3 regions of the Shewanella sp. NFH-SH190041 genome follow, and region 3 is predicted to be linked to each of the others. Evidence: predicted binding sites of a transcription regulator. Region 3 holds the regulator's gene; each other region holds the start of a gene.
What was found. Region 3 encodes sigma-54, which starts transcription at its own class of promoters, with help from an activator protein. Its sites were predicted from a motif close to GTTGGCACGNNNNTNGNNT; they were not measured.
Positions count from the first base shown of each region.

Region 1: NFHSH190041_RS14290 (YggN family protein) is a predicted target of sigma-54. The motif match lies at 1,874-1,892, and genes of this name have one in related genera.
Region 2: fliE (flagellar hook-basal body complex protein FliE) is a predicted target of sigma-54. The motif match lies at 1,333-1,351, and genes of this name have one in related genera.

Region 1 covers NZ_AP026070.1:3,217,621-3,220,905, forward strand. Annotated here, with positions in the region: gene NFHSH190041_RS14285 (LysR family transcriptional regulator) at 1-481, opposite strand, end outside; gene NFHSH190041_RS14290 (YggN family protein) at 1,026-1,823, opposite strand; gene glsB (glutaminase B) at 2,055-2,969, opposite strand; gene NFHSH190041_RS14300 (50S ribosome-binding protein YggL) at 2,970-3,285, opposite strand, start outside.
Region 2 covers NZ_AP026070.1:1,458,841-1,462,125, forward strand. Annotated here, with positions in the region: gene NFHSH190041_RS06435 (sigma-54-dependent transcriptional regulator) at 1-1,092, shown strand, start outside; gene fliE (flagellar hook-basal body complex protein FliE) at 1,406-1,741, shown strand; gene fliF (flagellar basal-body MS-ring/collar protein FliF) at 1,788-3,285, shown strand, end outside.
Region 3 covers NZ_AP026070.1:715,996-719,280, reverse strand. Annotated here, with positions in the region: gene lptA (lipopolysaccharide transport periplasmic protein LptA) at 1-410, shown strand, start outside; gene lptB (LPS export ABC transporter ATP-binding protein) at 410-1,141, shown strand; gene NFHSH190041_RS03185 (RNA polymerase factor sigma-54) at 1,251-2,714, shown strand; gene hpf (ribosome hibernation promoting factor) at 2,744-3,031, shown strand; gene ptsN (PTS IIA-like nitrogen regulatory protein PtsN) at 3,034-3,285, shown strand, end outside.

The DNA.
Region 1 (3,285 bases), 1.8 Mb from region 3:
TCATTAAGGGTCTGGCAACCATCCCCAAAGGTAATTGCTCTGACATGGTCAGCAGTAAATCTAATCCTTCACTGACCACATCCACTTTATGATCCAATAAACTGACTTGCAGCTCTAATTCTGGGTGTTTGGCCATAAATTCTGGTAAGGCAGGAATGATGTGCATCGTACCAAAAGACTGGGAAATGCCGACTTTCAACACCCCTCGGGTGGCATCGTTCAGATTATGCACACTGGCAATAGCCTGATCGGCATCCCGCAGTAACTCTTCGCCTTGGACATACAGTAGGTTACCTGCTTCGGTCAGACTCAGGCTGCGGGTGGTACGTTGAATGAGCTGCACACCAAGCTTATGTTCAAGATCCGCAACTTGGGTACTCACTTTGGATTTGGAAATGCCCAACCGCCTGGCGGCAGCGCTAAAACTGCCGGCCCTGGCCACATGGGTAAAAATCGCAATAGGTTCTAAGAGTTCTAACATAGCAGTCGCCTTACGCTATACGCATCGCTGATTATATTTATCCCGGGGCGGGCAGATCCCTGGCCGGTCATTTACGCAAACTATGAAAATAAAATAGCGAACAATGCAACAGCAAGAAAAATTTCATCTAAATCAGAAGTTTTATTTTTCAGCCAAGGCAAAATCCTTGTCTCCTGGCGCTGCTGCACTGAACTAAACAAGGTGGCGCGAGTATATCAGACTCTATGGAAGGTTTAATATATGACTAATTACATTAGGAATTTAAAGATTGCGACAGCGTGGGCTAACTCACGCTGTGATAAAAATTCATTCTGTCGCTATCACGCTACCGTCAAAATTACCGTTATGTTTTGCAACACACAAGGGGTAAAAACCACACGATGTCATCATGCCACGGGAACATACTTAGGGAACATACTTAGGCAAAATACACAGTAATATCCGCATAAAAAAAGCCCCCGCCAGCGGGATAACTGACGAGGGCAAAGATGTCAGGGATAAAGCGAAAACAATTTACCAATTAATCAGGTACAGACGATTAATATCAATCTGCGGTATTGACCAAATCCATCTTAGCTAGCGCTGGTATCGCAGTGGTCAGTTGCTGCTCTAACTGCTCCAAACTGCGCAAGGTATGACACACCCCAGTTGCTCGCCGCTCTAGTTGCTCGCTGCTGTCATTCACCGCCTGCTCAATTTGCGAGCCCATCTGAGTCATCCGCGTACTGAACTTATCGATACTGTTATCTGCGTCGCTGGTATTATTAGACAGCATGTCCATGCCCATCTGCAGCATAAAACTGGCAATTGATTGCGTCGCTAACTCGGCTATCTGCTGCTCAAACTCCGCATCAAATACATCACTAAAAGCATACTCGGTAGCATTGAGGTGAAAGCCGTCATTATCCCTCCCCACCTGCCGTGCCACTTTTAACTTGGTCTGTTGCAAGATGTCACTCAGCTGCTGTTGCTGTGCCTGCCCTAATAATGGCCCCAGAGACGCCAAAAGGGCTTGGTTAACAACAGTCATGGTGTCATCTACTAAAGCTATCACTTCAGGCAACTGCTTTATCACCGCTTGGCGGTACTCTTCTGCCAGCGCTAATTGTTGAGGATTAAGGGCTAACCGCTGACCATCAAGCCACACACCTTGGGCTGAAAAACGGTATTGCTGGCTATCATCACCAGTTAATTCCAATAGGTTATTGCGATAATTAACATGATAGTTAAATGACAGGTCACAACTCTCGGTAGGTTCAGCCCAAACCGGGCTAGGGTATATTGAGGTGAGAAAAGCGCCGCATAACGCAGCAACCAGAGGGAGGCAGGCAAGTATTCGCATAGTGTATTCCTTTGTTTTTTATTATCTGTCCTTGATAGTGCAAGATAATAAAGCGAAGACCATGCCAGATTTTTATCTATATGTTTTATATCGGTTTATACTGAATTTCCATCATTTTGATGGACAGGGAACTGAGATAAAGAATAAAAAAATGAGACATTTCACCATCTAAGTTAGTGAAATATCCCATTATTTTTACAGCTAAAATCCGCTTAAAAGGAGTAACAGATCCTAGAAAATCGAACGGCCAAGATTCTGGCTTAAGGATTCCAGTATAGCGGTACCCGCCACAGAGTTGCCTTGAATATCCAATGCCGGAGACCAGACGCACACAGACATATCCCCAGGGATCACCGCAATAATGCCGCCGCCCACGCCACTTTTACCTGGCATACCGACCCGATAGGCAAACTCACCGGCACCATCATATAGCCCAGAAGTCGCCAGCAATGCATTAAGCTGACGGGCTTGCACGGGGGAAATAAGCTGTTTTCCTGCCAAAGACTGCCCCTTATTAGCCAGATACATCATGGCCCGGGAAAGATCAGCACAGCTCATACGGATAGCACAGTAATGGAAATAACTGCGCAATACGGTATCCACGTCATTATCGAAATTACCAAATGACTTCATCAAATAAGCAATCGCCGCATTACGGGCGCTGTGTTCAAACTCAGAGCGCGCGACCACCTTGTCATAGGCAATATTCTGATTACCGGATAGATTACGCACCAACTCCAGCATACGGTGCTTAGGTGCGCTCAGTCGGCCTTGTAGCAAATCGGAAATAACCAAAGCACCGGCATTAATAAAGGGATTGCGCGGAATTCCCCGCTCCAATTCCACCTGTACCAATGAGTTAAATGAATGGCCGGAAGGCTCTTTGCCTACCCGTTGCCAAATCTCATCTTCCTCGTACAGGGTCAACGCCAATGTCAGGCTGAATACTTTGGAAATACTTTGAATCGAAAAGGGCTCGAGATAATCCCCAGCCCCGATTGTCACGCCATCAGGGGTTGTTACAGCAATACCCAATTTGTTGGCGTTGACCTTGGCCAACGCCGGGATATAGTCTGCCACCTTGCCCTGACCTAGCAATGGTCTTGCTTCCTCGACCAATTGCTCAAGTAGTTCAGGTGCCGGCATTTATCCCCACCAAATATCGTAAAGCTCACTGACAGCTACATCTGATGCGCCCTGTTCCTGCCAGAAAGCCTGAACTGCGGCACGATCAGCATCGCTGCATTTCCCCAATTTCTGGGTAGCAATAATGCCTTCCCATTCACGGTGACCGCCACCATGGAATCCCAGACCCCGGACTTCAATCACCTCATCGATGAATTTATCCACCAGGCTGTCTATCTGCGCTTCGCTGACATCAGCATTAAAGGTCCAGTTAATGTCAAAACCCAGTTCCTGAAATTCGTCTACCCGTAATTTCTTACGCAGACGACGGCTACGG
Region 2 (3,285 bases), 740 kb from region 3:
ACGGTACATAAAGCGGTTAGTGCCATTAAACTCGGCGCGGTGGATTATCTTGCCAAACCCTTTGCTCCTGAAGTGCTGCTGAATCAGGTGAGCCGTTACCTGTTGCCGGTACAGGATACCTGTCAGCCTGTGGTGGCTGATGAAAAAAGTCAGGCTTTATTGACGCTGGCTCAACGGGTTGCCAACTCGGACGCCTCTGTGATGATCACAGGTCCCAGTGGCAGTGGTAAAGAGGTACTGGCTCGTTTTATCCATCAGCACAGTTGTCGAAATCAGGCTCCGTTTGTAGCCATTAATTGTGCTGCTATTCCGGAAAATATGCTCGAAGCAACCTTGTTTGGTTATGAAAAAGGAGCATTTACCGGTGCTTACCAAGCCTGTCCGGGAAAATTTGAACAAGCTCAGGGGGGGACGCTGCTGCTAGATGAAATCTCGGAAATGGATTTAGCGTTACAGGCAAAATTATTGCGGGTACTGCAGGAGCGTGAAGTCGAGCGGCTGGGTGGGCGTAAAACCATCAAATTGGATGTGCGGGTTTTGGCTACCTCTAACAGGGACTTAAAAGCCATGGCGGAGGCGGGTAAATTCCGTGAGGATCTTTATTACCGTATCAATGTGTTTCCGTTGGCTTGGCCTGCATTACATCAGCGGCCTAAGGATATTTTACCTCTGGCAGAGTTTTTACTGCAGCGTCATGGTCATCATTCCGGCGTGACACCAGTACCACAGCTTGATGATACAGCCCGGCGCCGTTTACTGAGTCACAGGTGGCCGGGTAATGTGCGTGAGCTAGATAATGTGATGCATCGCGCCATGATTTTAGCTACAGCTGGGGTCATTACTGCTGATGATATTATCCTTGACTCAACTGCCGCGGGCATACCTAATGAACCAGAACAAAGCCAGATAATGGATGAGCCTGAAGGGCTGGGACGAGAGTTACAAGCTCAGGAGCATGTGATTATTTTGGAAACTCTGGCTCAGTGTCAGGGGAGCCGTAAACTGGTGGCAGAAAAACTGGGAATAAGCGCTCGAACCCTGAGATATAAGATGGCTAAAATGCGGGATATGGGGATTGCTATTCCCGGTTGAAGCTTGCTGGCGGGTATATCCTGCGAGATGGTTCGGGCTAATTAGCTTCTCTTCTCTGGTCTGAATATTACTTCAACCAAACAGCAGCTTAGGGCTGCTGTTTTACTGTTAACTCAAGTAGCCCGGTTTCTGCTCTGTTCGCTGTACTGTCACTAATTACGTGATAAATCTTATTTTTATTCCTTCTGTTTATCTCTCTTCATTCGTCTTCATCTGCTATTTCCTCTGTCGGTGGCCGGGAGTGGCAGACTCTTTGCATTGTTAAGCTTAAATGGCCTGTTATAGGTCAAGATTCTGACTACAGGAGGTTGCAATGCAATTGGGAACGAATCCATTGCTGGCAGAGATGCAGGTGTTGAAAGGAGAAGTGGCTCCCAGTGCCGGTATTGCCGCGAATCCCATACAGCAGATCAATAATCACAGTGGTGAAGATTTCGGTGCCCTGTTAGCCCAAGCCGTTGGCCAAGTCAGCCAGTTGCAGTCTCACTCCGCGCAAATGGCGACTGCATTAGAGCTGGGGGATCCTACCGTGACATTATCCGATACCGTGATTGCGCGGGAAAAAGCCAGTGTTGCTTTTGAAGCCACAGTGCAGGTCCGCAATAAGCTGGTGGAAGCCTACAAAGAAATTATGAGTATGCCGGTATAACTGGCTGTCATAACTGAGTTAACGGAGTAGCACGGTGAGCACAGAGATGGTAGTGGGCGAAAGTGGTGTGGTCACCACTGATGAGGGTGGGACTGTCCAGGAAAATAAATCCGGTTTGGCAGGGCTTGGCAGTGTGGATGTTTTGCGCCAGCTCGCAATGGTTCTGGCGTTAGCAATCTGTCTGGCGGTGGCGGTATTTATTATGTTTTGGGCTCAGGAGCCGGATTATCGGCCACTGGGGAAAATGAATACCGAGCAGATGGTGTCGGTGCTCGATGTGCTGGATAAACACCGTATTGATTATCAGCTGGATCTTGATGTGGTGAAGGTGCCGGATGATAAATATCAGGATGTGAAAATGTTGCTATCCCGTGAGGGAGTCGAAGCAACTGATAATCAGGAAGATTACCTTAGTAAAGATTCTGGGTTTGGGGTTAGCCAGCGGATGGAGCAGGCCCGGCTGAAAGCCAGTCAGGAGATGAATCTTGCCCGGGCGATTGCCGAGCTGAACAGTGTTAACCGGGCCAAGGTGATTTTAGCACTACCAAAAGAAAATGTGTTTTCCCGTCACCGTTCTAAACCCAGTGCCACCGTGGTGTTGACGACCCGTCGAGCCGGGTTAGAGCAGGGGGAAGTGGATGCTGTGGTCGACATTGTCGCTTCTGCTGTTGATGGTATGGAACCCAGTCGAGTGACGGTGACTGATGCCCATGGTCGGCTGTTAAATTCCGGTTCCCAAAGTGGGGTCTCTGCCCGCGCTCGGCGAGAGCAGGAACTCGTTCAGCAAAAAGAAGCGGAATATCGCGCCAAGATTGAATCGATTTTGATCCCGATTCTGGGCCCAGAAAATTTTACCTCCCAAGTGGATGTTAATCTGGATTTTACTGCGGTTGAGCAAACGGCCAAACGTTATAACCCAGATTTGCCAGCACTGCGCAGTGAGATGACGGTGGAAAACAGCTCCAGTACCGGCTCAGCGGGGGGCATTCCCGGTGCATTAACCAATCAACCGCCAATGGCGTCCACTATACCTGAACAGGTCGACGAAAAGGAAACCGCTGCGAATAGCAGTGGCTCGCGCCATAAAGAAGCCACGCGCAATTATGAATTGGATACGGTTATTAGTCATACCCGACAGCAGGTTGGCACATTACGCCGGGTTAGTGTGTCTGTTGCTGTGGATTTTAAACCTGGACCAGAAGGTGAAAATGGTGAAATTACCCGGGTACCACGTACTGCAGAAGAGATGGCAAATATCCGCCGTTTGCTGGAAGGGGCGATTGGTTTTAGTGCGGAGCGGGGGGATGCCATTGAGGTGGTAACAGTGCCTTTTATGGATCAACTGATCGAAGCCGCCCCTGAGCCACCATTATGGGAGCAACCCTGGTTTTGGCGCACAGTAAAATTAGCGATAGGCACATTAGTTATTTTGGTCCTGATCCTGACGGTGATCCGTCCTATGTTGCGTCGATTGATGAGTCCTCAGTCAGCCGAATTGCCGCCAGAGCCGGCTTTGGGTAATGAGTTGGCGGAGATAGAAGATC
Region 3 (3,285 bases):
ATGGGCCTGTGGTTGTTACCCAAGGTAGCATCAAGATCAAGGCCAGCGAATTAAGTGCAGATCAGAAAAAAGGCATCACCATCTTAATTGCTCGGGGCAAACCTGCGACTTATTCGCAGCGGATGGATAATGGCAAACTGGCCACCGCCAGTGCCAAAGAGATCCAGTACAACATTAATAAACGCACTCTGACCCTGATCGGAGACGCTGCAATTGAACAAGATGGCAGCCAGGTAACCGCCGAGCGCATCGTATACGACATCCAGAAACAGCAAATGAAAGCTGAGGGCAGTAAAAACCCGGCAGACCGTGTTATCACCATTATCAAACCGGAAAACTTCCAGGACGATGGTAAAAAAGCACCGTCTCAAACGCCGACTCAACATCTTCAGCAAGAGCAGCAAAACTGATGACGCAACTAACTTTGAAAGCCGCGCATCTGGCAAAAAGCTATAAAAGTCGTAATGTGGTTAAAGACGTCAGTCTGGAAGTCAAAACCGGGCAGATCGTCGGTCTACTGGGGCCTAACGGGGCAGGTAAAACCACCACCTTTTATATGGTCGTTGGCTTGGTTAAGAGTGACCGGGGACAGATTTTTATCAATGATGAAGACCTGACACTGGATCCCATGCATATGCGGGCACGCAAAGGCATTGGTTACTTGCCTCAGGAAGCCAGTATTTTCCGTAAATTATCCGTACGGGACAATATTATGGCAGTACTGCAGACCCGCAAAGATCTCACCCGGGATCAGCGTGAAGAGCAGCTGGAGCATCTGTTAGAAGAGTTCAACATTACCCATATCCGTGATTCCATGGGGATGGCCCTATCCGGCGGGGAACGCCGCCGGGTTGAAATTGCCCGAGCATTAGCGGCAAATCCTAAATTTATTCTTTTAGATGAACCATTTGCCGGTGTAGACCCTATTTCAGTTATCGATATCAAAAAAATTATTGAGCAACTGAGGGATAGGGGCTTAGGCGTACTGATCACCGACCACAATGTGCGCGAAACCCTCGATGTCTGTGAACACGCCTACATTGTCAGTCACGGTAACTTGATTGCGGAAGGAACTCCTGCTGAGATTCTAGATAACCAACAGGTGCGCACAGTGTACTTAGGCGAACAATTCAGGCTATAGTTAGGTTTAACGCCTTCAGACATGGCGCTGAGCGGCTCTTATCAGGAACCTTTCCGCTGCTCACCAGTATTTTCCATCACAAATATTCTAAACAGGGATTTGCGGTTATATGAAAGCGTCACTCCAGCTCAAACTGGGTCAGCAGTTAACCATGACGCCTCAGTTGCAACAGGCGATCAGATTACTGCAACTTTCATCTCTCGAGCTACAACAAGAAATCCAGCAGGCATTGGATGCAAATCCGCTGCTGGAGATGGATGAAGAGCAATACGAAGCAGACACAAAAGAACAGGACGCCATATCAGACGAAGAACAATACCGTACCGAGACGCCGGATAGTTCAACTGTCGATACCGCTGATGCTGTCACTCAGGAGTCAATGCCCGACGAACTTCCCATGGATACCACTTGGGATGAAGTCTATACCGCTTCACCAGTATCCTCAGGTGCTGCTGGACGTGATGACGATATGCCATTTCAAGGGGAAACCAGTGAAGGGCTTTATGAACATCTGGAGTGGCAGAAGAACCTGACCCCATTTTCTGATAATGACAATGCTATTGCCACCGCCATTATTGAAGCCATTGATGAACGCGGCTATCTGACTCAAACCACAGCAGAGATTCTCGAAGCATTAGGCGATGATGAAACCGAGTTGGACGAAGTTGAGGCTGTTCTAAAACGTATTCAGCATTTTGATCCTATTGGCGTTGGTGCCCGGGATCTCAGTGAATGCTTGCTAATCCAATTAGCCCAGTTTCCCTCTGAAACGCCACATATCGACAACGCACGATTACTGATTAAAGATTATCTGGAGCTGATTGCCGGGCGGGATTTTCGCACTTTAATGCGCAAGACTAAACTGAAAGAAGATGACTTGCGCGATGCCATCAATTTAATCCAGCAACTTAATCCACGCCCTGGATTGCTGATCAGTCGAGAGTCCGACGAATATGTCATTCCCGATGTTTCTGTCAGTAAGAAAAATGGCCGTTGGGTTGTAGAGTTAAACCCTGATTGCATGCCAAAACTCAGTGTTAATCAGCAATATGCAGCAATTGCACGCAGCAGCAAAAATCAATCTGATAGTCAATTTATCCGAGGGCACCTACAAGAGGCTAAATGGTTTATCAAAAGTCTCGAGAGCCGCAATGATACCCTGTTAAAAGTGGCCAATTGTATTGTACAGTTTCAACAAGGCTTTTTTGAATTCGGCGACGAAGCCATGAAACCCATGGTACTCAATGATATTGCTGAAGCGGTGGAAATGCATGAATCCACGATTTCTCGGGTAACAACCCAAAAATACATGCACACCCCTCGGGGCATTTTTGAACTGAAATATTTTTTCTCTAGCCACGTCGGAACCGAAGATGGCGGAGAATGCTCTTCAACTGCCATCAGAGCCTTTATCAAAAAACTGGTGGCTGCAGAGAACCAGAAGAAGCCATTAAGCGACAGTAAAATGGCACAGCTTCTGGCCGAACAAGGAATAAACGTGGCAAGACGGACCATCGCAAAATATCGAGAAGCGATGTTAATCCCGCCTTCCAATCAACGTAAGAGTTTATAAAACCACTGGGACAATGGAGGTAGATATCTATGCAAATCAACCTGACGGGGCATCACATCGAGATCACCGACTCATTGCGTGAGTATGTAGAGAGCAAATTTACAAAGCTTGAACGCCATTTCGAACAGATCAATAATGTCCACGTTGTGCTGAATGTTGAGAAAATGCAACAGAAAGCAGAAGCAAAATTACACCTTAATGGCGGTGAGATTTTTGCCACATCCGAACACGCGGACATGTATGCCGCCATTGACACCCTGATAGATAAACTCGATCGTCAGGTCATTAAACACAAAGAGAAGTTGACTAAACACTAACGATGGAACTCAGTACCATCCTGCAGCCGGAATGCACGACCTGTGCCACTCCGGGCAGTAAGAAAAAGGTACTGGAGCTGATTAGCGACCTAGTCGCCGCCCAGTACCCCACCCTTTCCGCTCAGGAAGTCTTTGAAAGTCTTCTTGCAAGGGAAAAAATGGGGAGCACAGGTATAGGAAATGGTATTGCGATTCCCCATGGCCGTCTCGCTAACATAGAACAACCTATCGCCGTATTGGTGAAATGCACCGAG